DNA from 4 places in the Streptomyces albidicamelliae genome. Region 2 is predicted to be linked to each of the others. Evidence: riboswitches for the same ligand, from Rfam matches in the RefSeq annotation. Region 2 holds a riboswitch; each other region holds the start of a gene.

The links. A riboswitch is a leader RNA that binds a small molecule or an ion and turns the genes downstream of it on or off. The one in region 2 is predicted to bind cyclic di-AMP.
Region 1: another riboswitch for cyclic di-AMP. It lies ahead of N8I86_RS06940 (C40 family peptidase); the one in region 2 lies ahead of N8I86_RS18790 (M23 family metallopeptidase).
Region 3: another riboswitch for cyclic di-AMP. It lies ahead of N8I86_RS31475 (M23 family metallopeptidase); the one in region 2 lies ahead of N8I86_RS18790 (M23 family metallopeptidase).
Region 4: another riboswitch for cyclic di-AMP. It lies ahead of N8I86_RS17355 (transglycosylase SLT domain-containing protein); the one in region 2 lies ahead of N8I86_RS18790 (M23 family metallopeptidase).

What each region holds. Positions count from the first base shown of each region.
Region 1 is NZ_CP106795.1:1,482,878-1,488,446, forward strand. Features, by position in the region: gene N8I86_RS06930 (ATP-dependent Clp protease proteolytic subunit) at 1-618, shown strand, start outside; gene N8I86_RS06935 (hypothetical protein) at 626-934, shown strand; cyclic di-AMP (ydaO/yuaA leader) riboswitch at 1,352-1,505, shown strand; gene N8I86_RS06940 (C40 family peptidase) at 1,509-1,991, shown strand; gene N8I86_RS06945 (ATP-binding protein) at 2,219-2,677, opposite strand; gene N8I86_RS06950 (helix-turn-helix domain-containing protein) at 2,890-3,750, shown strand; gene N8I86_RS06955 (DUF397 domain-containing protein) at 3,760-3,984, shown strand; gene N8I86_RS06960 (8-amino-7-oxononanoate synthase) at 4,052-5,179, opposite strand; gene bioB (biotin synthase BioB) at 5,328-5,569, shown strand, end outside.
Region 2 is NZ_CP106795.1:4,082,954-4,088,522, reverse strand. Features, by position in the region: gene N8I86_RS18815 (TetR/AcrR family transcriptional regulator) at 1-345, opposite strand, end outside; gene N8I86_RS18810 (GTP cyclohydrolase II) at 440-1,105, opposite strand; gene N8I86_RS18805 (MarR family winged helix-turn-helix transcriptional regulator) at 1,188-1,748, opposite strand; gene N8I86_RS18800 (dihydrofolate reductase family protein) at 1,826-2,959, shown strand; tRNA gene N8I86_RS18795 (tRNA-Met) at 3,050-3,123, shown strand; cyclic di-AMP (ydaO/yuaA leader) riboswitch at 3,426-3,593, shown strand; gene N8I86_RS18790 (M23 family metallopeptidase) at 3,603-4,649, shown strand; gene N8I86_RS18785 (aldo/keto reductase) at 4,717-5,569, shown strand, end outside.
Region 3 is NZ_CP106795.1:6,955,915-6,961,483, reverse strand. Features, by position in the region: gene N8I86_RS31480 (SGNH/GDSL hydrolase family protein) at 1-551, opposite strand, end outside; gene N8I86_RS31475 (M23 family metallopeptidase) at 762-1,721, opposite strand; cyclic di-AMP (ydaO/yuaA leader) riboswitch at 1,726-1,881, opposite strand; gene N8I86_RS31470 (alpha-galactosidase) at 2,192-4,270, opposite strand; gene N8I86_RS31465 (tyrosine-protein phosphatase) at 4,442-5,239, shown strand; gene N8I86_RS31460 (DUF6126 family protein) at 5,281-5,403, opposite strand; gene N8I86_RS31455 (helix-turn-helix domain-containing protein) at 5,400-5,569, opposite strand, start outside.
Region 4 is NZ_CP106795.1:3,766,477-3,772,045, reverse strand. Features, by position in the region: gene fahA (fumarylacetoacetase) at 1-996, opposite strand, end outside; gene N8I86_RS17360 (HAD family hydrolase) at 1,423-2,235, shown strand; gene N8I86_RS17355 (transglycosylase SLT domain-containing protein) at 2,424-2,912, opposite strand; cyclic di-AMP (ydaO/yuaA leader) riboswitch at 2,916-3,099, opposite strand; gene N8I86_RS17350 (polyprenyl synthetase family protein) at 3,861-4,871, shown strand; gene N8I86_RS17345 (LolA family protein) at 5,243-5,569, shown strand, end outside.

The DNA.
Region 1 (5,569 bases), 2.6 Mb from region 2:
CGTCACGTCCTGCCCGAGTTCACCGAGCACGTCGGCAGCGGCGCGCGCACTCTCGATCCGTACGGCAAGCTCTTCGAGGACCGGGTCGTCTTCCTCGGCACACCGGTCGACGACGCCGCGGCGAACGACGTGACGGCGCAGTTCATGTACCTCGAACACGCCGCCCCCGACCGGGACATCACGCTGTACATCAACTCCCCGGGCGGTTCCTTCGGGGCGATGACGGCGATCTACGACACGATGCGGTACGTCGGCTGCGACATCGCGACGTACTGCCTGGGGCAGGCCGTTTCCGTCGCCGCGGTGCTGCTCGCGGCCGGCACCCCCGGCAAGCGGTTCACGCTGCCGAGCGCCCGCATGGTGCTCGAACAGCCCACCCTGCCGGAGCCGGTGCGGGGGCAGCCCAGCGACCTCGCGATCCAGGCCGGGGAGTTGGCCCGGACCCGTGCACTGACGGAGACGATCCTCACGGCGCACACGGGGCGCACGGCGGAGCAGGTCCACCGGGACCTGGAGCGGGATCTGATCCTGGACGCCTCCGGGGCCCTGGCCTACGGCCTGGTGGACGGTGTCGTGCCCAGCCGCCGCGAGGTGCCCGGCGCACCGGACGCGAGGTGAGCGCCCGATGCTGCCTCCGGAACTGCCGCCGCTGCCCGCGCTGACCCGGGCGGAGGGCGAGTTGATCGACCGTTACCTGGAGGCGGCCGACCTGCTGGGACGGATCAACCCCGCGCGCGACGGTGCCACCTACCCCGGCCTGCGGGCCGCGCAGGCCCTGGTGCGCAAGGCGGCGGAGCTGCGTGACGCGCTCGCGCTGATGCACGCGCGGGGCGAGACGGAGCTGCACGGGGACACGCTGGCACGGGCCCTGCGGGTGCTGGACGGCGAGCGCCGCACCGCTCGCGTCGCGCTCCCGCCCGACGGCGTCGGCTGATCCGGACGCGCGTGGGGCCCGCGCGGGCCCGGGCGTCGACGCGCCGTTCGGGCCGGAGTTGAAACGGCCCGAACGACTGTCCGCCGACCGAGGTATATCCAGATGATTTTCTGACGCTCCCGGCTTGCGCGCGGGACCGGTCCGTGGTGCCCCGGCACGTGCTCCGCCCCAGGTCGGGGGCTACGAACGGGACTTGACGACGTCTCGAACAGAGCAATGTCCACCCGAACGGGTGAGTGGTGAGTAACGCCACAAATCCCCGATTCCATTGGGATTTTCGGACACCTGTGAGTGAAGATCCCTGTCTGACGACAAGACCCCGCCACGGCGGCGGGGCGATCCGGGCGGACGCCGAGTCCTGCCGCCGCCCGGATGACCGGTCGACAGGAGTGGATCGGCAGGAGTGGAGGACCCAAGCTAGACGGGTCGCCGGAACGGATGTTCGTCCGCTGGATGCGGACGGCCGGATGTTCCGAGCAGCCCTTGGGGTGAAGCCGCGGCAACGCGGCCGGGCAACTTCGCCAGCCCGAATCCGACAGGTCATCCTTCACAGGCGGCTGACGAAGGGTTGCGCATGTCTGCGCTCAATCGTGTCCCGTCGCTGATGGCCCGGGCCGGCACGGCCTCGGCTCTGACACTCGCCGCCGTCGGCGGCTCCATCGCGGTGCCCGGCCTCGCCACCGACGCCTCGGCCGCGACCACCGCGGCCACCGCGACGAAGGCACTGAAGATCGCGGCCTCCAAGAAGGGGGCTCCGTACCAGTACGGGGCCACCGGGCCGCGGCGCTTCGACTGCTCGGGTCTGACGCTCTACTCGTTCAAGAAGGCGGGCAAGAAGCTGCCGCGCACCGCCGCCCAGCAGTACAACAAGTCGCACCACATCTCGGCCAGGAGCCGCAAGGCAGGCGATCTGGTGTTCTTCCACTCCGGTTCCAGCGTCTACCACGTCGGCATCTACGCCGGTCACGGCAAGATCTGGCACGCGCCCAGGACCGGTGACGTGGTGCGGCTGCAGAAGATCTGGACGAAGAGCGTGTGGTACGGCCGGGTGAGCTGACCCGACGTCACGGCAGGAGCGGCCCCGGCGGCGGGTCCGCTCCTCCCATGGCCCAAGGGTCCGTCAGTGCCGCCTGGGCGCCCGCCCGGAGTCCGCGGGCGGCTCGGGGCCGGCGCACGGAGGATCAGCGCGAACAGCGGCGTCCCGGACACGGGTGTCCAGCCCCGGCCGAGGCCTCCTCGGAGGCCTCGGCCGGGGCGTCGCGGCGTTCTGGCGCCCGTGCCGGGCTACGGCTCCTGCTGCCCTCCGGCCGTCACCGGCTCGACCGGCAGCGCCCACGGCAGCTCGATGAAGACCGTCTTGCCCCCCTCACGGGTCGGGCGGACGCGGAGCTTGCCGCCGCACTCGGCGGTGAGGCAGCGGATGATGACCATGCCGCGCCCGTTGTCCTGCTGGACGGCGGCGGGCAGTCTCTTGGGGAAGCGGGGATGGCTGTCCGTGACGCCGATGCGCAGGTGCTCGTCACGGTCCAGCGCGATGTCGACCGTGAAGGTGGGTGACTGTCCGAAGGTGTGCTGTACGGCGTTGGTGGCGAGTTCGGAGACGATGAGCCGGACGGTGTCGGCCACGTCGGTGTCCGACGGAAGGCCCCACTCCGCGAGCGTCCCCACCACGTAGGTGCGGGCCGCGGCGACCGAGGCGGGATCGCTCGGCAGAGTGACGGATGCTTCCAGATGGTCTGCCATGGCGACGTCGTCCCTTTCCCACGGGACCGCAGTCCGACATGGAGCGGATGGTTCGAGTACGGTCCCGGACTGGTGCTGGTCGCCAGACTGCCATCACCGGGCCGGTCACGGGGAGCGATCCACCAAGATATGCATATATCTGTCGCCCGAAGCGGTGAACTCTGCGACGCGCAGCCGTATTCGGGCGGTCCATAAGGAGTAAGGAGGAGCCCATGCAGAACGGTCCCGCGGTGCGCCGCCGCAAACTGGGCGCCGAACTGCGCACGCTGCGTACCGGTGCGGGGCTCACGAGCGGGGAGGCGGCGCAGCTGGTCGGCTGGCACCAGTCGAAGGTGAGCCGCATCGAGACCGGCGCGAGCGGTGTGAAACCGGCCGATCTGCGGTTACTTCTGGACGCGTACGGGGTGCGGGACGGGCACTTGCGCGAGTTGCTGCTGATGCTGGCGGGGCCGGAGGAGGCCGGTGGAAGCAACCGGTGGTGGCACGCCTATCGCGGGGTGCTGCCGCCGACGTACCGGGATTTCATCAGTCTGGAGTCGCAGGCGAGCGCCATGCGCACCCTGGAGACGACGGTCGTGCCGGGGCTGCTGCAGACCGCCGAGTACGCCAGCGCGGTGACCCGGGCGGCCGTGAACGACCTGGACGAGGAGCACCTGGACGCGCTGGTGGAGGTGCGTCTGGCCAGGCAGGACGTGCTGCGTTCGCACCCGCCGCTGGAGCTCAGCGCGGTGCTCGACGAGGCGGTGCTGCGCCGCGAGGTCGGCGGTCCCGAGGTGATGGCACGGCAGCGGGAGCGGCTGGAGGAGGCGGCCCGGCTGCCCCAAGTACGGCTCCAGGTACTGCCGTTCGGCGCCGGAGCGCATGTCGGCCTCACCGGGCCTTTCGTTATCTTCTCATTTCCGAGCACTTCTGATCTGGATGTGGTTGTTGTCGACCAGTTGACGAGTAGCCTCTACCTCGAACGGAAAGAAGACCTGGTGGCCTACTCGCAGGCCTTCAAGTCCCTTCAGGACCAAGCCCTTTCACCCGAGGACTCGTTGGACTACATCGCCGGGATAGGTGACGGCGCGTAAGGAGGCACCATGACCGCTCTGCCTCGGAACGTCCCTGCCAGTACCGACCTGCACGACGTGAGCTGGCTGCGCAGCAGCCACAGCACGGGAGCCAACAACTGCGTGGAGACGGCCCGGCCGCACACCGGCCCCTGGGCCGGACTGCTCGCCGTGCGCGACTCGAAGGACCCGGCCGGACCCGCGCTGCTCTTCTCCCCCGAGAGCTGGGCGGGGTTCGTGACCACGCTCCCGTGATCCGCCAAGACCCCGCCCGCCTCTGATCACATCCCCTCGCGGCGACGCCCGGCCGTGTCACGCCGACTCATGGTCGCGTCTCGCCGATCACTCGTACAGCGCGTTCGATCTCGGCCCCGGAGAGGTCGGCCCGGGCGGTCAGCCTCAGCCGTGAGATGCCGTCGGGCACGGAAGGAGGACGGAAGCAGCCCACGGCCAGACCCGCCGTACGGCAGTCGGCCGCCCAGCGCACCGCCTGCTCCGGGGACGGTGCCCGCACGGAGACCACCGCGGCGTCCGGACGTACCGCTTCCAGGCCCGCGGCGGTCAGCCGTGCGTGCAGTTCCGAAGCCACCTCCCGGGCCCGCGCCGCGCGCTCCGGCTCCCGGACGAGCAGCCGCAGCGCGGCCAGCGCGGCACCCGCCGCCGCCGGCGCCAGACCGGTGTCGAAGATGAATGTCCGGGCCGCGTTGACCAGATGGCCGATCACCCGGGCCGGGCCGAGCACCACCCCGCCCTGGCTGCCCAGCGACTTGGACAGGGTGGCCGTCACGACCACGTCCTCGGCACCGGCCAGACCGGTCGCGTACGGCGCGCCCCGTCCGCCCTCGCCCAGCACACCGAGACCGTGGGCGTCGTCCACCACCAGGCCCGCGCCGTGCTCCCGGCACGCCGCGGCCAGTTCGGCCAGCGGCGCCTGGTCCCCGTCGACCGAGAACACGGTGTCGGAGACGACGATCGCCGTCCCCTCGTGCGTGGCCAGGGCCTTGCGCACGGCCTCGGGATCGCCGTGCCCGACGACCTGCGTCGCACCCCTGGCGAGCCGGCAGCCGTCGATGAGCGAGGCGTGGTTGCCCGCGTCGGAGACGATCAGCGAGCCGTGCGGGCCGAGCGCGGTGACCGCGGCCAGGTTGGCCGCGTAACCGGAGGAGAAGACCAGGGCCGCCTCGAATCCGCAGAAGGCGGCCAGTTCGCGCTCCAGCTCGGCGTGCAGCTCGGTGGTGCCGGTGACCAGACGTGAACCGGTGGCTCCCCCGCCCCAGGTGCGGGCGGCCCGCGCCGCGCCCTCGGTCACCTCGGGGTGGTGCGCCAGGCCCAGGTAGTCGTTGCTCGCCAGGTCCAGCAGCGGCGAGTCGGCGGGGCGCGGCCGCAGGGTCCGTACGAGTCCGGCGCGGCGGCGCGCCTGCGCCTGCTCGTCGATCCACCCGAACGCCATGAACCCCTCCGGTGCTTTTGTAGGTAGCGCACAGACCCTAGCGGGCCGTCCGGCCGCCCACTGTGTGGCGATACCCACACGGAGAACTGTCGGGCTTGTGCAAAGTCTCCTTGGCCAGGGGCGGTCCCGTAGGCCAGGATCGGACCTCATGGACCTGCTGAACACGCTGGTGGACAAGGGGCTGCGGCGCGAGCTGCCGACCCGCGAGGAAGCACTCGCCGTGCTGGCCACCTCCGACGACGACCTGCTCGATGTGGTGGCCGCGGCCGGCAAGGTGCGCCGGCACTGGTTCGGGCGCCGGGTGAAACTCAACTATCTGGTGAACCTGAAATCCGGCCTGTGCCCGGAGGACTGCTCCTACTGCTCCCAGCGGCTGGGCTCCAAGGCCGA
Region 2 (5,569 bases):
GGTGGCCTCCAGGCGGAGCTCCAGTAGCGCGAGGTAGCCGGTGCGGAAGGAGGCGACCCGGCCGACGAGTTCGCGCATCAGCCGCGTGTACGTCGCCCGGTCGCGGCCGGCGTCGCGCTGGCGGGCGAGGGTCGCCTCGTCGGGCTGGAGCCGCTCGTAGACGCGGGCGCCGGCCTGGGTGAGCAGGTCGTCCCGGCTGGAGAAGTAGTTGGACGCCGTACCGACGGGCACGGCGGCCGCGGCGTCCACGGCGCGGAAGGTCAGCCCACGGGCGCCGTCCCGGGCCAGTACCTCGATCGCCGCGTCCACGAGCGCGGCGCGCCGCTGGTCGTTCCGTCTCACCACGGGTCACGGCTCCCTGCAGTACGCGCTGACACCACTGCGGGCAGAGTACTGCACCTGCAGTTGTCCGTGGCTTCTCGGGCCCGTCCGGCCCGGCTCATCCCGCCGGGCTCAGCTCGTTCCGCTCGTTCCGCTCGTTCCGCTCGTGCAGTTCGGCCAGGGGCAGCGTGTGCTGGGTCTGCAGGACCTTGGCGCGGAGGTAGCGGACGTTGTGGGCCGTGGTGAAGACACCCGTCGGCACCCGGTCGCGGACGACGGCGCCGAGGGCGCGCAACTGCCCGGCCTTGTCGGGGTTGTTGGACAGCAGGTCCAGTTCCCCGATGCCGAGGGCGGCGAGCATCTGCGCGGCGGCCGTGTAGTCGCGGGCGTCCTCCGGGAGGCCGAGGGCGGCGTTCGCCTCGTAGGTGTCGAGGCCCTGGTCCTGGAGGGCGTAGGCGTCGAGCTTGTTGTAGAGGCCGATGCCGCGTCCCTCCTGGCGGAGGTAGAGCAGGACGCCGCCGCGCTCGGCGATGCGCTCGACGGCCTCGCGCAGCTGGGGGCCGCAGTCGCAGCGGGACGAACCGAAGACGTCGCCGGTCAGGCACTCGGAGTGCAGGCGCACCAGCGGGACCGGGCCGGGGTCGCCGAGGACGACGGCGACGTGCTCCTGGCCGTCGGTGAGCCCGTGGAAGGTGACGAGCTCCGCGTCGGTGCTGTAGCCGTCGGGGAAGCGCAGCGGCACCCGGACGCGGGCGCGCGGGGTGGCGGCGGGGGTGTCGGGCATACGGGCCTCCGGTGTCGTCCCGTCTGTTTCAGATTTGAAGCAGACGCTCGGCCGGGACCCTATCGCATGCTTCAAAGTTAAATCAACGACCTTCGGGGGCGCGTCCCGCCGGCGGCTCCGGCTGGGCTCCCGAGCAGGGCGAGGACCGCCGACGCCACGGCACGTCCTCGGTGGTCGGCCGCTCGTCGTCCGCCCCCTGGAGCCCGCGCGCGATCCCCGTGCAGATCTCCTCCAGCTGCCCCACCTGCTCCGGCGTGAGCCGGTCGAAGAGGGTGGCGCGCACCGTGTCGACGTGCCCCGGTGCCGTACGCTCCAGCACGGCCGTCCCCGCGTCGGTCAGCACCGCGAGACTGCTGCGCTTGTCCCAGGGGCAGTCCTCCCGGCGCACCAGTCCGTCCCGCTCCAGCCGCGTCACCACGTACGTCAGCCTGCTGCGGGTGATCTTCAGCGTCTCGGCGAGGTCGGTCATGCGCAGCCGCCGCTCGGGCGCCTCGGAGAGGTTGGCCAGCACCGAGTAGAACAGGTGGGGCATGCCGCCCTCCTGCTGGAGCTGACGGTCGATCGCGTCCTCCAGGAGGCGGGAGGCGGCCATGTAGGCGCGCCAGGCGCGCTGCTCCTCGGGGGTGAGCCAGCGGGTCGTCATGCTGTCAGTGTAAGTTTGTTTCAAAGTTGAACCAAGATCCGGTGAGGTGCGCCGGGTCACCGTGAGGGAGTACGCCGATGCCCCTGCCGTACGTACTGCTGTCCGCCGCCGTCTCCCTCGACGGCTACCTGGACGACACCGGCCCCGATCGGCTGCTGCTCTCCAGCCCGGCCGACTTCGACCGGGTCGACGCGGTGCGGGCCTCCGTCGACGCCATCCTGATCGGCGCCGGCACCATTCGCGCCGACAACCCGCGGCTGCTGGTCAACTCCGCCGAGCGCCGCGCCGCCCGGGTGGCGTCCGGCCGGCCCGCCTACCCCCTGAAGGTGACGGTCACCGCCACCGGCGACCTCGACCCCGGGGCCCACTTCTGGCACACCGGCGGCGAGAAGCTGGTCTGCACGACCGACAAGGGCGCCGAAGTGGCCTCCCGCCTCCTCGGGGACACCGCGGACGTCGTCGCGCTCGGCGCCGACCTCGACTGGCGGGCCCTGCTGGAGCACCTGCACGACGTGCGCGGGGTCGAACGCCTCATGGTCGAGGGCGGCGGCCGGGTGCACACCCAGCTCCTGACGCAGGGCCTCGCCGACGAACTCCAGCTGGTCCTCGCCCCGCTCCTGGTCGGCGACCCGGCGGCCCCGCGGCTGTTCGGCCCCGGGGAGTACCAGGGCGGACGGCTCCGTCTGGTCGAGACCCGCCGGATCGAGGACGTCGTCCTCATGCGGTACGAGCCCACCGCCCCCGGCGCCGGCCCGGTCCCCACCGCCGCCGACCGCCGCTGGCTGCGCACCGCCTGTGAGCTCGCCGCCCAGTGCCCGCCCTCGGAGACGGCGTTCAGCGTCGGCGCGGTCGTGGTCGCCGCCGACGGCACCGAGCTCGCCCGCGGTCACTCCCGGGAGGGCGGCGACCCCGTGGTCCACGCGGAGGAGGCGGCCCTGGCCAGGATCGACCCGGCCGACCCGGCACTGCCCGGCGCCACCGTCTACAGCAGCCTGGAACCCTGCGCCCGCCGCGCCTCCCGCCCCGCCCCCTGTGCCGAGCTGATCCTGCGGTCCGGGGCGCGCCGGGTGGTCACCGCCTGGCGGGAGCCGGACACCTTCGTGGCCGGGGCCGACGGCACGGGCGTCCTGCGCGACGGCGGGGCCGAGGTCGTCGTGCTCCCGGAGTTCGAGGCGCTCGCCAAGGCCCCGAACGCCCACCTGACGGCCTGACCGGCCCCGCCCCGCGGCACGCCGGAAAGGGGCCCCGGGAAACCGATTGGCTCATGGTCCCGTGCATGACGTATGCTGAAGACACAACGACGCGGGGTGGAGCAGCTCGGTAGCTCGCTGGGCTCATAACCCAGAGGTCGCAGGTTCAAATCCTGTCCCCGCTACTGAAGGCTCAGGGCCGGGATCCAGTTCATGGATTCCGGCCCTGAGTGTTTCCCGGGCCCGGTCCGGGCACCGTTCACCGACAGTGATCGGACGAGCGCCGAGCGCAGGGCATCTGAGTCACCATCAAAACTTCTGTGACTCCTGAATCGCGGCCAACTCGCCCGGTTTGCAAGGATGGCAGCGCTTAAGTCCACGGCGGAAAAGGTTAATGATCAAGCCGAACGGCTTGGAAAGTGCCCCGCGGGTCTATTAACGTTCGATAACGCAGCGCGGTCGTCCCAGCCGTCACCCGCGACGGCTCCGTGCGCACGCGCCGAATCCCGTAAGGGAACCGGGGAACCACCACCCTGGGGTGAATCACGCGGCTGCCTGGGTGAACTCCCTTGAGTCCACGCCGGGTATACGCGCGTAGGAGACCTTCCTGCTCCGAACCCGTCAGCTAACCCGGTAGGCGGAGGAAGGAAAGGAGCGCGCCCGCGTGGCGTCCAACCGGCCTGCCCCAGAAGTCCCGTTCATACCGGCTCAAGCCGAGAGCGAGACCTTCGGTTACGCCTCCTACCGTGCCGAGGAGGGCCCCTGGGAGGAGTGGAACCCCACCGAGGAGTCCCTCACCCCGGTCCGCGGGCGGCACCGCGTGGCCAAGCAGCGCGGCGGGTTCGCCCGCAGCTCCACCGTCCTCGGCGTCGGCGTGATCGCTGCGGTCGGCGCGGGCGGGATGGCCAGCGCCAACACCGGCAAGCCGCCGGTCTCCATCTCCCTGCCGGACCTGCCGAACGTCGGCTCCCTCTTCGACGACGGTTCCGCCAAGACCTCCGAGGCCACCGGGCTCAGCGACGTCGGGGTGACCTCCGCCGGCAGCGAGCAGGACACCGACGCGGGCGAGGCCCTGCGCAGCCGGATCATGGCCCAGGCCGAGCAGCAGAAGGGCCAGGCCGAGAGCAAGGCCACCGCCGCCAGGCTCGCCACCGCCGAGAAGCTGACCGCCGACGCGGCCGCGAAGGCGGAGAAGGAAGCCGCCGCCAAGGCCGCCGCCGCGAAGGAGAAGGCCGAGGCCGCGGCCGCCAAGGCGCAGGCCGAGGCCAAGAAGGCGGCCGAGGAGAAGCGGCTGGCCGAACTGGCCAAGCAGTACACCCTGCCGACGTCCTCGTACACGATCACCTCGACGTTCGGCCAGGCCGGCTCGATGTGGTCCTCCGGGTACCACACCGGCCTCGACTTCGCGGCCCCCACGGGCACCCTCATCAAGGCCATCCACAGCGGCACGATCACGCAGGCGGGCTGGGCCGGCTCCTACGGCTACCGCACGGTCCTGACCCTGGACGACGGCACCGAGCTGTGGTTCTGCCACCAGTCCTCGATCAGCGTCTCCGTCGGCCAGAAGGTCTCCACCGGCGAGCTCATCGGCCGGGTCGGCGCGACCGGCAACGTCACCGGCCCGCACCTCCACCTGGAGGTCCACCCGGGCGGCGACGCCACGGGCATCGACCCCATGGCCTGGCTGCGGGGCAAGGGCCTCACCCCCTGACACCCTTTCGCGGGAACCCGGCGCCGACGGCGGAAGAGATCATTCGCCGTCGGCGTTGACTTGGACCATGACTTCTCTGCGCACACTCGGTTCCTCCGACCTCGAGGTCTTCCCCCTCTCCCTCGGCGGCAACGTCTTCGGCTGGACCGCCGACGAGCAGACCTCCTTCGCCGTGCTCGACGCCTACGCCGCCGCGGGCGGCAACTTCGTCGACACCGCCGACAGCTACAGCGCCTGGGTGGAGGGCAACTCCGGCGGCGAGTCCGAGACGATCATCGGTAAGTGGGTCAAGGCCCGCGGCAACCGCGACGACGTCGTCATCGCCACCAAGGTCAGCCAGCACCCCGAGTACCAGGGCCTGTCCGCGGCCACCATCAAGGCCGCCGCCGACGCCTCCCTGCGCCGTCTCGGCACCGACCGCATCGACCTCTACTACACGCACTTCGACAAGCCCGAGGTGCCGGTCGAGGAGATCATCGGCGCGCTGGACGAGCTGGTGAGGGCGGGCAAGGTCCGGCACATCGCCGCCTCCAACATCAGCCCCGAGCGGCTGCGGGCCTCCCTGGACTTCTCCGACCGCGAGGGCCTGGCCCGCTACGTCGCCCTCCAGCCGCACTACAACCTGGTCTCCCGCGACACCTACGAGGGCCCGCTGCAGGACCTGGCCGCCCGCGAGGGCCTGGCCGCGGTGCCCTACTACTCCCTCGCGGCGGGCTTCCTCACCGGCAAGTACCGCCCCGGTACGACCGTCGACAGTCCCCGCGCCGGCACGGGCGCGAAGTACGCCCGGTCCGAGCGCGGCGGGCGGGTCCTGGCCGCCCTGGACGAGATCGCCGCCGCCCACGGGGCCCCGGTCGCCACGGTCGCCCTGGCCTGGCTCGCCGCCCAGCCGACGATCACGGCCCCCATCGCCTCGGCCC
Region 3 (5,569 bases), 2.9 Mb from region 2:
AGGGCCACGCGCGTGTGCCCCTCGGGCGAGAGGTGGAGCCGGTCGCTGTCCCAGGCCCTGCGGTCCTGCACGGACTTGAGGGACCACAGGTCGAGCACGGGGCAGCCGTACCGGTCGGCGATGGCGCGCACGTGCCCGTTGTACGTGGCGATCTTGCCGCGCAGGTGCTTGAGCAGCGGGACGCCACGGGTGTCGAACCCGGTCGTCACCATCACCGTGCCCGCAGCCTCGGCCAGCGGGGCGAGGGCGCGCTCGAACCGCTCGGCCACCTCGTCCGGGTCGGTGCCGGGGCGGATGATGTCGTTGCCGCCGGCGCAGAAGGACACGAGGTCCGGGGCGAGTTCGACGGCCTGGGGAAGCTGGTCCGCCACGATCTGGTCCAGCAGTTTCCCCCGCACGGCGAGGTTCGTGTACTGGAAGTCGCCCTCGGGACGCCGGTCGGCGAGCAGTACCGCGAACCGGTCCGCCCAGCCCACGAACGCCCCGTCGGGACCGGGATCGCCCACGCCCTCGGTGAAGCTGTCCCCCACCGCCACGTACGACCCGATCACTGATCTGTTGTCACTCTTCGAATCGTCTGCCACGTCGGACCATGATTCACCTTCGGATGTGACCTACGCGACCGTAGGCAGGGGTTGACGAACGGTGAGATGGGACACCTTTAAAGAGTTTGCCAACCGGGAATACCGAAGGCCGGACCCGGGGATCGGGGGTCCGGCCTTCGGTGGCGTGTCAGGCAGGTGGTTCGGGTGCGGGCCGGGTCAGCCGACGGGGACGCCGTGCTCGCGGAGGTAGGCGACCGGGTCGATGTCGGAGCCGTAGTCCGGCGTCGTGCGGATCTCGAAGTGCAGGTGCGGGCCGGTCACGTTGCCGGTGGCGCCGGACAGGCCGATCTGCTGTCCCGCCGTCACGGCCTGGCCGGCCGAGACGGAGAGCTGGGAGAGGTGGCCGTACTGGGCGTAGTGGCCGTCGGCGAGCTTGATGACGACCTGGTTGCCGTAGGCGCCGCCCCAGCCGGCGGAGACGACCGTGCCCGCGCCGACGGCCTTGAGGGGCGTGCCGGTCGGTACGACGAAGTCGACGCCAGTGTGGTAGCCGCTGGACCACATGCTGCCGGCCGTGTGGTAGGCGGTGCCGATGGTGGCGCCGGCCACGGGGAGGGTGAAGCCGGCGGGGGTCGTCGTGGCGGCGGACTCCGCCGGCTTGGCCGCCGAGGCCTGCCGCGGGGCGAGGGAGGCCTTGGCGGGGGCCGGGGTCTTCGCGGGGGCCGAGGGCTTCGCGGGGGCCGGGGTCTTCGGGGTGGCCGAGGTGCGCTGCGGGGCGGCGGGCTCGGTACGGGTCCGGGTGGCCTGCTCGCCGAGCGTGAGCTTCAGGCCCGGGTGGATCAGCGCGGGATTGTCGCCGACGGCCCGGCGGTTGTCGTCGTAGAGGCGGTGCCAGCCACCGCCGACGTGCTGCCGGTCGGCGATCGTCGCGAGGCAGTCGCCGGCCTTGACGGTGTACACGCGTGCCGTCGCGTCCGCCTCGGCGGTGGACTTCTTCGCCGCGGCCGGAAGGGACTGCACGGCCTTTCCGGAGACGGCCTGCGCCGTGGGGGCGGCGTGCGCTCCGGTGGCCCCGAGGAGCGGGAGGGCCAGGGCGGCGCCACCCGTTCCGGCGACGGCGATGGAGCGGGAAAAACGCGGGGTCTTGGGACGTCGGTGCTTACCCTTCGCGGGCATGGCGCATTCCTCTCCGACGCCTGCGAGGTCAGCTGCCGGGTTCGGGCTGGAGTCGCCCGGCCGTGCGGTGCGCGGCTTCACCCCTGGCCTGTCGCGAGAACCGGGACAGGCGGTCGTGCCTGGTGGGTCCCCCGCTCCTGCCGAACACGGGTCATTTGTGCGGGAACTCCGGGCGGCGGCAGGATTCGGCGTTCCGTCCGGATTGGTGGCGAACGTAAGCGAGCGGGGAGGGCGGAAACAAGCGATCGGTTCCCGCCGTTCCCTATTCGCAAGATCGAAGGCGGGAATACCCGGTGACCCTCCGTGCATTCCCGCCCTCCGGGTCCCTTCGATTTCCCTGTAGGGCACGGGAATTACGTGGACATGCCGCGCGACATACGGTCACGATATGACGCCCCTCACAGGGAGTCCCACCACGTCCGTTTATTTGCTGGCGAGTTGGACTTGAAGTGCCAATCGGGTTGGAACGTTCAGATGCGACGGAGTCGGACAACCGTCGCATCCAGGTCACCCTTCAGCCCCGTACGCAGGCCATGGTGCAGGAGTACGGCACCTCGGTGCACTTCGCCTGATTCGCGGCATTCGTACGATCCTGCCGGGTCGAGTCCGCGCAGCCGCACCGCCGGAACCGGCTCGCCGTAGCTCTGCGCCTGAAGCCAGGCGAGGACCACCGTCTCGTCCCCGAGGACGTACTGGACGGCGCTCAGCCCGCCCGCCGGGGGCCGCAGCCGGTACAGCTCGCCCCGCTGCACGACCGGGCGGATCTCCTTGTAGAGCTCCACCCAGCCCCTGGCCTCGGCCAGCTCCTCCGCGCTCCACGCCGTGAGGTCTCCGCCGACGCCCAGCACGCCCGCCATGGCGCTGACGAATCGGAACCGCAGCGAGCTGACCCTGCCGTTGAGCTGGGTGTTCGGGCTGTCGGTGACCCAGGCGGCCATCACACGCGCGGGGTGGATCTGACTGAAGCCGTGCTGGATGGCGAGCCGGTCCAGCGGGTCGGTGTTGTCGGAGGTCCACACCTGGTCGGTACGGCTCATCACCCCGAGGTCGATCCGGCCCCCGCCGCCCGAACAGGACTCGAAGGCGACCCCCGGGTGCGCCGCGCGCAGCCGGTCCAGCAGGGCGTACAGCGCGTGGACGTGATCGATCCACAGGCGCTGCGGATACGGCTCGCCGGGCCAGCCGGCGTCGGTGAAGCAGCGGTTGAAGTCCCACTTCACGTAGTCGATCGGGGTACTGGTGAGCAGCGCGTCCAGCTGCTGCCAGAGGTGCTCCCGGACGTCCTCGCGGGCCAGGTTGAGGACGAGCTGGTTGCGCAGCTCGGTCCGCCTGCGGCCCTGCTGGTACTGCACCCAGTCGGGGTGGGCCCGGTAGAGGTCGCTGTCCTGGTTGACCATCTCGGGCTCGACCCAGATGCCGAACCGCATGCCGAGGCCGTGCACCTGGTCGGCGAGCGGCTTGAGACCGTGCGGGAAGCGGTCGGGGTTGGGGGTCCAGTCACCCAGCCCGGCGCGGTCGCCGGTGCGGGCACCGAACCAGCCGTCGTCCACCACGAAGAGCTCGCAGCCGATCTCGGCGGCGCGGCGGGCGAGGGCGGTCTGCTGCTCCTCGGAGATGTCGAAGTGGGTCGCCTCCCAGGAGTTGAAGAGCACGGGCCGGTCCCGCTCCGCGTCCGGGACGACGTACGCGCGCTGGTAGGCGTGCCAGGTGCGGCTCGCGGCGCCGAACCCGCCGTCGCTCCACAGACCGGCGAAGACCGGGGTGGTGTACGAGCCGCCGGGCTCCAGGAGCAGCAGGCCCGAGTCGTCGTATCCGGCGCCGCCGGTGATCTGGACGCGCCCGTCGGGGAGTTGGGCCACGGCTATCCGCCAGGAGCCGGACCAGCCGAGCGCGCAGCCGTAGACCTCGCCGTGCTCCTCGGTGGCGTCGGTGTCGAGCGCCACCCAGGGCAGGTGCTGGTGGCCGGTGTGCCCGCGGCGGCTGCCGATGATCTTCTCGCCGTGGGTGAGCGGAGCGGTGGTGAGCCGGGACTCGGCGGCCCAGCGGCCGTGCAGCTGGGACAGCCGCCAGCCCTCGCGGTCGGGCAGGGTCCAGGTGGCGGCGTCGGCGCGCAGCAGCTCCACGCGCGCCCGGCCGCCGTTGGCCACGGTCACCCAGCGCTCGACCACGTCACCGCGCATCCGGTGGTGCAGGGTGATCGCCAGGCCGTCGTCGTCGAAGAGCAGCCGCAGCTCCTCCCCCTCGGCGGCGGTCCGGTACGACACGAAGCGCCATTCGGTGCCGCGGCGTTCCCCGGTGCGCACGGAGAGGGCGGGGCGGACGAAGCGGGGGCCGCCTTCGACCGGGTACTCCTCGCGGCCGTCGAGCGGGGACTCGAAGGGCCAGTAGCCGGGCAGGGGGTTCGCGGCCAGCGCCTCGGCGTCGGCGAGCGCGATCCGCGGCCCCCAGTGGAGGTGCAGCAGCTCGTCGGCCGCGGTGAGGTGCAGGGCATAACTGCTGGTGGGCCCCGACAGGAGCCAGGTACGACCGTCTTCGGCGACAACCACCATCGAGACCTCACAGGTGTCAACAGATCCGCTCAAGCGCGAACATCATCAGGCTCCGTCGCCCCTGGTGGCAACGCCTGTGGACAACTCATTGCCTGAGGAAAGTGATGTCGTATGGTCGACGGAGCGCCCGTCGGCGAGCCGCGCCGGCGGGGCCGACCGCGAGGAGCCCCCGTGACGCAGCAGGTCCCGTCGACCGAGCCGGAGCTGGCCGGTGTGCGCAATTTCCGTGACGTGGGCGGGCTGCCCACCGTGGACGGACGGCGGGTGCGCCAGGGAGTCCTGTTCCGCAGCGGTCATCTCGCGCACGCGACCGCGGCCGACGCGGCTTTCCTCACCACGCTGGGCCTGCACACGATCTTCGACTTCCGCAACGCGGCCGACCAGAAGCTGGAGGGCCCCGACGTCGAGCTGCCCGGCGTGCGGAACGTGAACCTGCCGCTGAGCGACCCGGCGGACGGGGCCGAGTTCTGGAAGATGGTGCGCGACGGCGATCTCGACCAGCTCCGCGCGATCCTGGACGGCGGGAAGGGCGCCGACCGCATGATCGCCTCCTACCGGACGATCGTGAAGCAGCGCACCGGCGAGCACTCCCGGGTGCTGCACGCGCTGGCGGAGGATAGTGTGCCCGCGCTGATGCACTGTGCGGCCGGCAAGGACCGCGCGGGCATCTCGATAGCCGTCACGCTGCTGGCCGTGGGTGTGGAGCGCGAGGCGATCGTCACCGACTACCTGGAGTCCAACGCCAAGCACCGGCGCTACAAGGTCCGCCGCAGCGGCAGCCAGGACAGCGCGTACACGCCCGAGGTGATGGAGCTGCTCAGCCCGCTCTTCGACGCGCGCGCCGAGTACCTGGAGGCGGCGTTCGACAGCATCGAGGAGACCTGGGGCGGCGTGGACGCCTACCTGGAGAAGGGCCTCGGTCTCTCCGCCGGGACCCGCGACCGCCTGCGCGCGCGGCTGCTCAACTGAGGGACAGGGGGCCCGGCGCCGGCGACTCCGGGCCCATCGTGTCAGCCCTTGGCGCCGACCGCGAAGAGCAGGTAGAGGAACGCGGCGAGGACATGGCCGAGGGCGATGTAGATGATCAGCCGGATCCAGAGGGAACGGGGGAACTTCTCCTCGAAGTCACTCATAGCAGTTCTCCGGTCAGCGGGCCCAGGCACAGGGTGGCCGTGGGGCTCTGCAGCAGGGTGTGGACGAACAGGAGCTCCACGCCGTCGTGGCCCTCGGCGGCGAGGCGGTGCGGGGTGAGCGAGTCGAAATGCGCGCTGTCCCCGGGCGCGAGCAGATGCGCGGTGT
Region 4 (5,569 bases), 320 kb from region 2:
GGTGCGCAGCGAGGCGCCGTTCACCGTCATGTGGGCGAGCTGCTGCGCGGCGGTCCAGTACATGGTCGAGAAGGGCGGCTCCGACACCACGTGGCCGTTGATGGCGACGGAGATCCGCAGGTCGTAGCCGCCGGGCTCGATGTCCGGCGCCGAGTCGTCCAGGTACGGCAGCAGCGGGTACGTGCGCTCCGGGGGCGCCACGCGCGCGTGGTCCAGCGCTTCCAGCGGCGTGATCCAGGCCGACACCGAGGTGGCGAAGGACTTGCCGAGGAACGGGCCGAGGGGGACGTACTCCCAGGCCTGGATGTCGCGCGCGGACCAGTCGTTCAGCAGGCACAGCCCGAAGACGTGCTCGCGGAAGTCGCCGAGCGCGACCGGCCGGCCCAGTTCGGAGGGCGCGCCCACGACGAAGCCGACCTCCGCCTCGATGTCCAGCCGGATCGACGGGCCGAAGACGGGGGCGGGGTCACCGGGGCCCTTGCGCTGGCCGGACGGCCGGATGACGTCGGTGCCCGAGACGACGACCGTGCCGGAGCGGCCGTGGTAGCCGATCGGCAGGTGCTTCCAGTTGGGGGTGATGGAGTCCTCGGCGTCCGGACGGAAGATGTGGCCGACGTTCCGGGCGTGGTTCTCCGAGGCGTAGAAGTCGACGTAGTCGGCCACCTGGAAGGGCAGGTGGAGGGTGACCGTCGACAGGGGGTGGAACAGCGGCTCGATCGTCGGCCGGTGCGCGGACGACGTCACCCACTCCGTCAGGGCGCGCCGCACGTCGGACCAGGTCGCGCGCCCGGCGGCGAGCAGCGCGTCGAGGGTGGGCTGCGCCAGCAGCGAGTGGTGCGGCGAGCCGAGCGCGGCGGCCGCGGCGCCCGCGTCGAGCACGTGGTCCCCGAGCCGGACGCCGACCCTGCGCTCCGTGCTGCCGGAGGGCGAGAACACGCCGTAGGGAAGGTTGTGCGGGCCGAAGGGGTCGCCCTCGGGGACGTCGAAGGGGGGCATGGGGGTACTGCCTCACTCTCATCCGAGCCATGCATGGCGATGCGTTCCATGTGGTCGCGCCACACGTTACGGCTGAGATGCGTGTCTTGGGCAGTGCCTCTCGCAGCTCTTGGGACTGTGCCTCCCGCAGCTCCGGTCGCGCTGAGGCGCCGCACGCCCAGGCTCGGCCCCGGCTGTGTCTTCTCGGTGCCCGGCCCGGACCTCACCGGGGCTTCCGGCGGCGTCCTCGTACGGCGGTCCGGTGATGCGCTTCGCGCGCGGCACGGAGATCGCCTGCCCGCGCCTGGCGGAGCACCCGGCGCGCGGCACGGCTGAGGTGTGCCTCGGCCATCGATGGTGCGGGGTACGCCACTTGGGGCCGAGCAGCACGTAAGTACGTGGCGAGAGAGGTGAGTCGGCGGGGCGCGGTGTCCGTATTCTCTGATCATGGCACCCACCCCGGCATATGCACTGATCGCCACCGACCTGGACGGGACGTTGTTGCGCGGCGACGACACCGTCTCCGACCGGTCGCTCGCCGCGCTCGCGCGGGTGGCGCGAGCGGGCGCCCGGCATCTGGTGGTGACGGGCCGGCCGGCTCCGCGGGTACGACCGCTGCTGGCGAACCTCGGCTGCACCGGGCTCGCGGTGTGCGGACAGGGTGCTCAGGTCTACGACGCCGCGGCGGACCGCCTGCTGTGGTCGGTCCGGCTGGACCGGGAGCTGGCCGAGACCGCGCTCGGCAAGATCGAGGCGGAGGTGGGCCCGGTGTTCGCGGCCGTCGACCAGGACGGGGTGGACGGGCTCACCCTCATCGAGCCCGGCTATCTGATGCCGCATCCCACGCTGCCCGCCCTCCGGGTGGGCCGGCGCGACGACCTGTGGTGCGAGCCCATCAGCAAGGTCCTGCTGCGCCACGCCACCCTGTGCGACGACGAGTTGGCGGCGGTCGCGCGCGCGGCGGTCGGCTCGCTGGCGACCGTCACCATGTCCGGGCCGGGCACCGTGGAGCTCCAGCCGCGCGGGGTGACCAAGGCGTCCGGGCTCGCGCTGGCCGCCGAGCGGCTCGGCGTGGGCCCGGAACGCGCGCTGGCCTTCGGGGACATGCCCAATGACATCCCGATGTTCGACTGGGCCGCGCGGGGCGTGGCCATGGCCAACGCGCACCCCGAACTCAAGGCGGTGGCCGACGAGGTCACCGAGTCGAACGAGGACGACGGCGTGGCCGTCGTCCTCGAAGGACTCTTCCCGGCCGGGTGACCGGCCCTTCGGCACCGCTCCGTTCGGCCGGAGGCCGGTGCGCGCCGGTCCGTCAGGTGCCGGTGCGCTCCGGTCCGCCGGGCGTCGGGTGCGGATGCCGGACGGGTTCCGGTCCGCCGCCGGTGCGCGCCGGGCACGTCCGCCGGAACGTGCCCGGTGCGTCCGCCGGTACGGGCCGGACCCGTCCGTCAGTACGCGCCGAAGACGTTGTCGATCGAGCCGTACCGCGCGGCCGCGTAGTTGCAGGCGGCGGTGATGTTCGCGACCGGGTCGTAGGGGTCGAAGGAGGTGCCGACGACGTGGTAGGTCGCGAAGGTCGGGTCGATGACCTGGAGGAGGCCCTTGGACGGGGTGCCCTTGACGGCGTTCGAGTCCCAGAGGTTGATGGCGTTGGGGTTGCCGGAGGACTCCCGCATGACGTTGCGGTAGATGCCGTTGTAGGTGCCCGGGATCTTCTTCTCGGCCATGATCGCGAGGGATTCGCGGATCCAGCCGTCGAGGTTGTTCGGGTACCCGGCGGGGGTGGTGGAGACCGTCGTGGCGGTGGTGGGGGCCGCGGCGGCGCTCGTGGCGCCGACGAGCGGCAGGGCGAGGACGGCGGCGCCGGTCCCGAGGACGGCCAGGGTGCGGACGAGGCGGTTGTTCCGGGTGCGGCGGGGCTGAGCGGCAGCAGGCATGGGGAAGTTCCTCTCCGTCGCCTGCGAGGTGAGCTGTCGGGTTCGGGCGGGGAGGTGCCCGGCCGTGCCCTGGGGAGGCACGGCTTCACCCCAGCCGTTCCGGTGCGACGTGTGCCGACCGGTACGGCGATGACTTACCTGGGTCCCCCGCTCCTGCCGTACGAAATGAGTTCGTCGATGGGTTACGCGGGCGGCGGCAGGATTAGGCGTCCGCCCGACGGCCCGGAACGTATGCGAGAGCACATGTCGGGAACAAGTACCGGATTCACACAACACCCTATTTGACCTTGGTCTGTGGCTTTTGAGACGCTTGATCCTTTGCGGTTGCCAACTCTCAACTCGCCAGTAGGGCAAGGGGAGAAGGGGGTGTCGGTGGGTGAGGGTGGTTCCTCCGCCCGAGTGAGCCAACTCACGAAATAGCAAAATAATGCAAATCAGACATGAGGGATTCAGGTGATTTACGGCTGAGGCGGCATTTGGCGGAACCCGTGACGTGGCGCCGGTCGTTGTGGTGGTGGCCGCGGCACGTGAAGAGGCGAAGTGCGGCGACGAGGGGAAGGGGGTGCCCGGATGGACGACGGGGGTCGTTGCCCGCCCGATGTGCCCGTTGTGTCCGTTGCGTCCGAGTGGGTTGCCGCTCCCGGCGCGCCCCCGGCGTACTCCAGGGGTGGTCGCGTGGCACTCGAAGGTGCTCGCGGGGTGGCGTCGGTATTACTCCGCTCACGTCGCGGTTCGCGACAAAGTGCACGGATTCCTGTTAAGTCGATAAATATCCGTTCTTACCAACCGATCAAAACCATACCGGTCATGATCCGATACCGCCCAGGCTGGACCGGTGGGCGCTATCGGTGATCGAAAGAGGACCGGATACGCTGACTTGAGTGATGGCAGCGACCTATCGACAAACCGCGTAAGCGCCAGCAGACACCAGCAGACAGGAGACCCCTCGTGACCGTCGTCGGGCCGTTCGGGCTGAGCGTGCGGGACCAGGCTCTGGAAGCCGATGTCCAGGCCGGATTGACGGCTGTCGAGGAAGGCTTGCTCGAGGCCACCAAGAGCGAGGTCCCGTTCATCACGGAGGCCGCGCAGCACCTCGTACGAGCCGGTGGGAAGCGGTTCCGTCCGCTGCTCGTGATGCTCGCGTCCCAGTTCGGCGACCCCTACGCACCGGGGATCGTGCCCTCGGCCGTCGTCGTGGAGCTGACCCACCTCGCCACGCTGTACCACGACGACGTGATGGACGAGGCGGCCGTGCGCCGTGGCGTGGACAGCGCCAATACCCGCTGGGGCAACTCCGTCGCGGTCCTGACCGGCGACTTCCTGTTCGCCCGGGCCTCCCAGATCCTCGCCGACCTCGGCCCCGAGGCGGTCCGGGTGCAGGCCCTCGCGTTCGAGCGGCTGGTCACGGGCCAGATCCTGGAGACGGCCGGTCCCACGGACGGCCGCGACCCGGTCGATCACTACCTGGACGTACTCGGCGGCAAGACGGGCTCGCTGGTCGCGGTCTCCTGCCGGTTCGGCGCGATGATGTCCGGCGCCGACGAGACGATCGTCGACGTGCTCACCCAGTACGGCGAGCGGCTCGGGGTCGCCTTCCAGCTCGCGGACGACGTCCTGGACATCGCCTCCGACTCCCACGAGTCCGGCAAGACCCCGGGCACCGACCTGCGCGAAGGCATCGCGACGCTGCCCGTGCTCCGGCTGCGCGAGCGGGCCGCCCGGCTCGGACTGGCCGAGGACATCGCGCTGTGCGAGCTGCTGGACTCCGACCTCAGCGACGACGCCCGGCACGCCGAGGCGCTGGCCGCGCTGCGTGCCCACCCCGCGCTGGAGCAGGCCCGCCAGGACACGATCCGCTACGCGAAGGAGGCGCGGGCCGCGCTGGCGCCGCTGCGCGAGTGCGATGCCAAGGCGGCGCTGATCGAGCTGTGCGACGCGGTGGTGCACCGCGCCGGCTAGTCCGGCCGGGCATGGGGAACGGCGCCTGCGGAGCGGCCGCCGGCCCCGCGGAACGGCGCCCTCGGAAGGGCGTCCATAGAACGGCGCCCACGGAAGGGTGCCGACAGAGCGGCGCCCTCGGAGCGGCACCCTGGACGGTCCCTCCCCCAGGGAAAGCGGTGCCGACCCCTACGGGTAGGGGGAGACGCCGCCCCCACGTGTCATACCGCAGGCGTACACCGAGTTGCTGCCGCAGTCTGACGCTTCCTCACGGCCGATTTGGTCAGATGGACACCACGGAAATCACCACTCCTCACCGATTCGGGTGAGAATGGCGGCTCAGGTGGACCAGCGTGAGGACAGCCGCCGCCGACGACGGAGGTAACGCACACATGGCACCGTACGAATCCGACGACGCAGCGGGCGCGGCGCGGGACGAGGACGCGCGTTCCGGCCGGCGCAAGGCCGCGCGGTACGCCGTACCGGTCGCGGTGGTGGGGGTGGCGGCGGCCACGATCGGGCTGGTCCCGGCACTCGCCGACTCAGGCGACCCCGACCTGCCCAGGATCAGCGCACAGCAGCTCATCGAGAAGATGGCCAAGTCGGACACGCAGCAGCTGTCCGGCACCGTGAAGATCAACACCGATCTGGGCCTGCCGGACCTCGGCGGCCTGGAGAACAGCCTCGCCTCGGGGGCGGCCCCGGGCTCCGGCGACGGC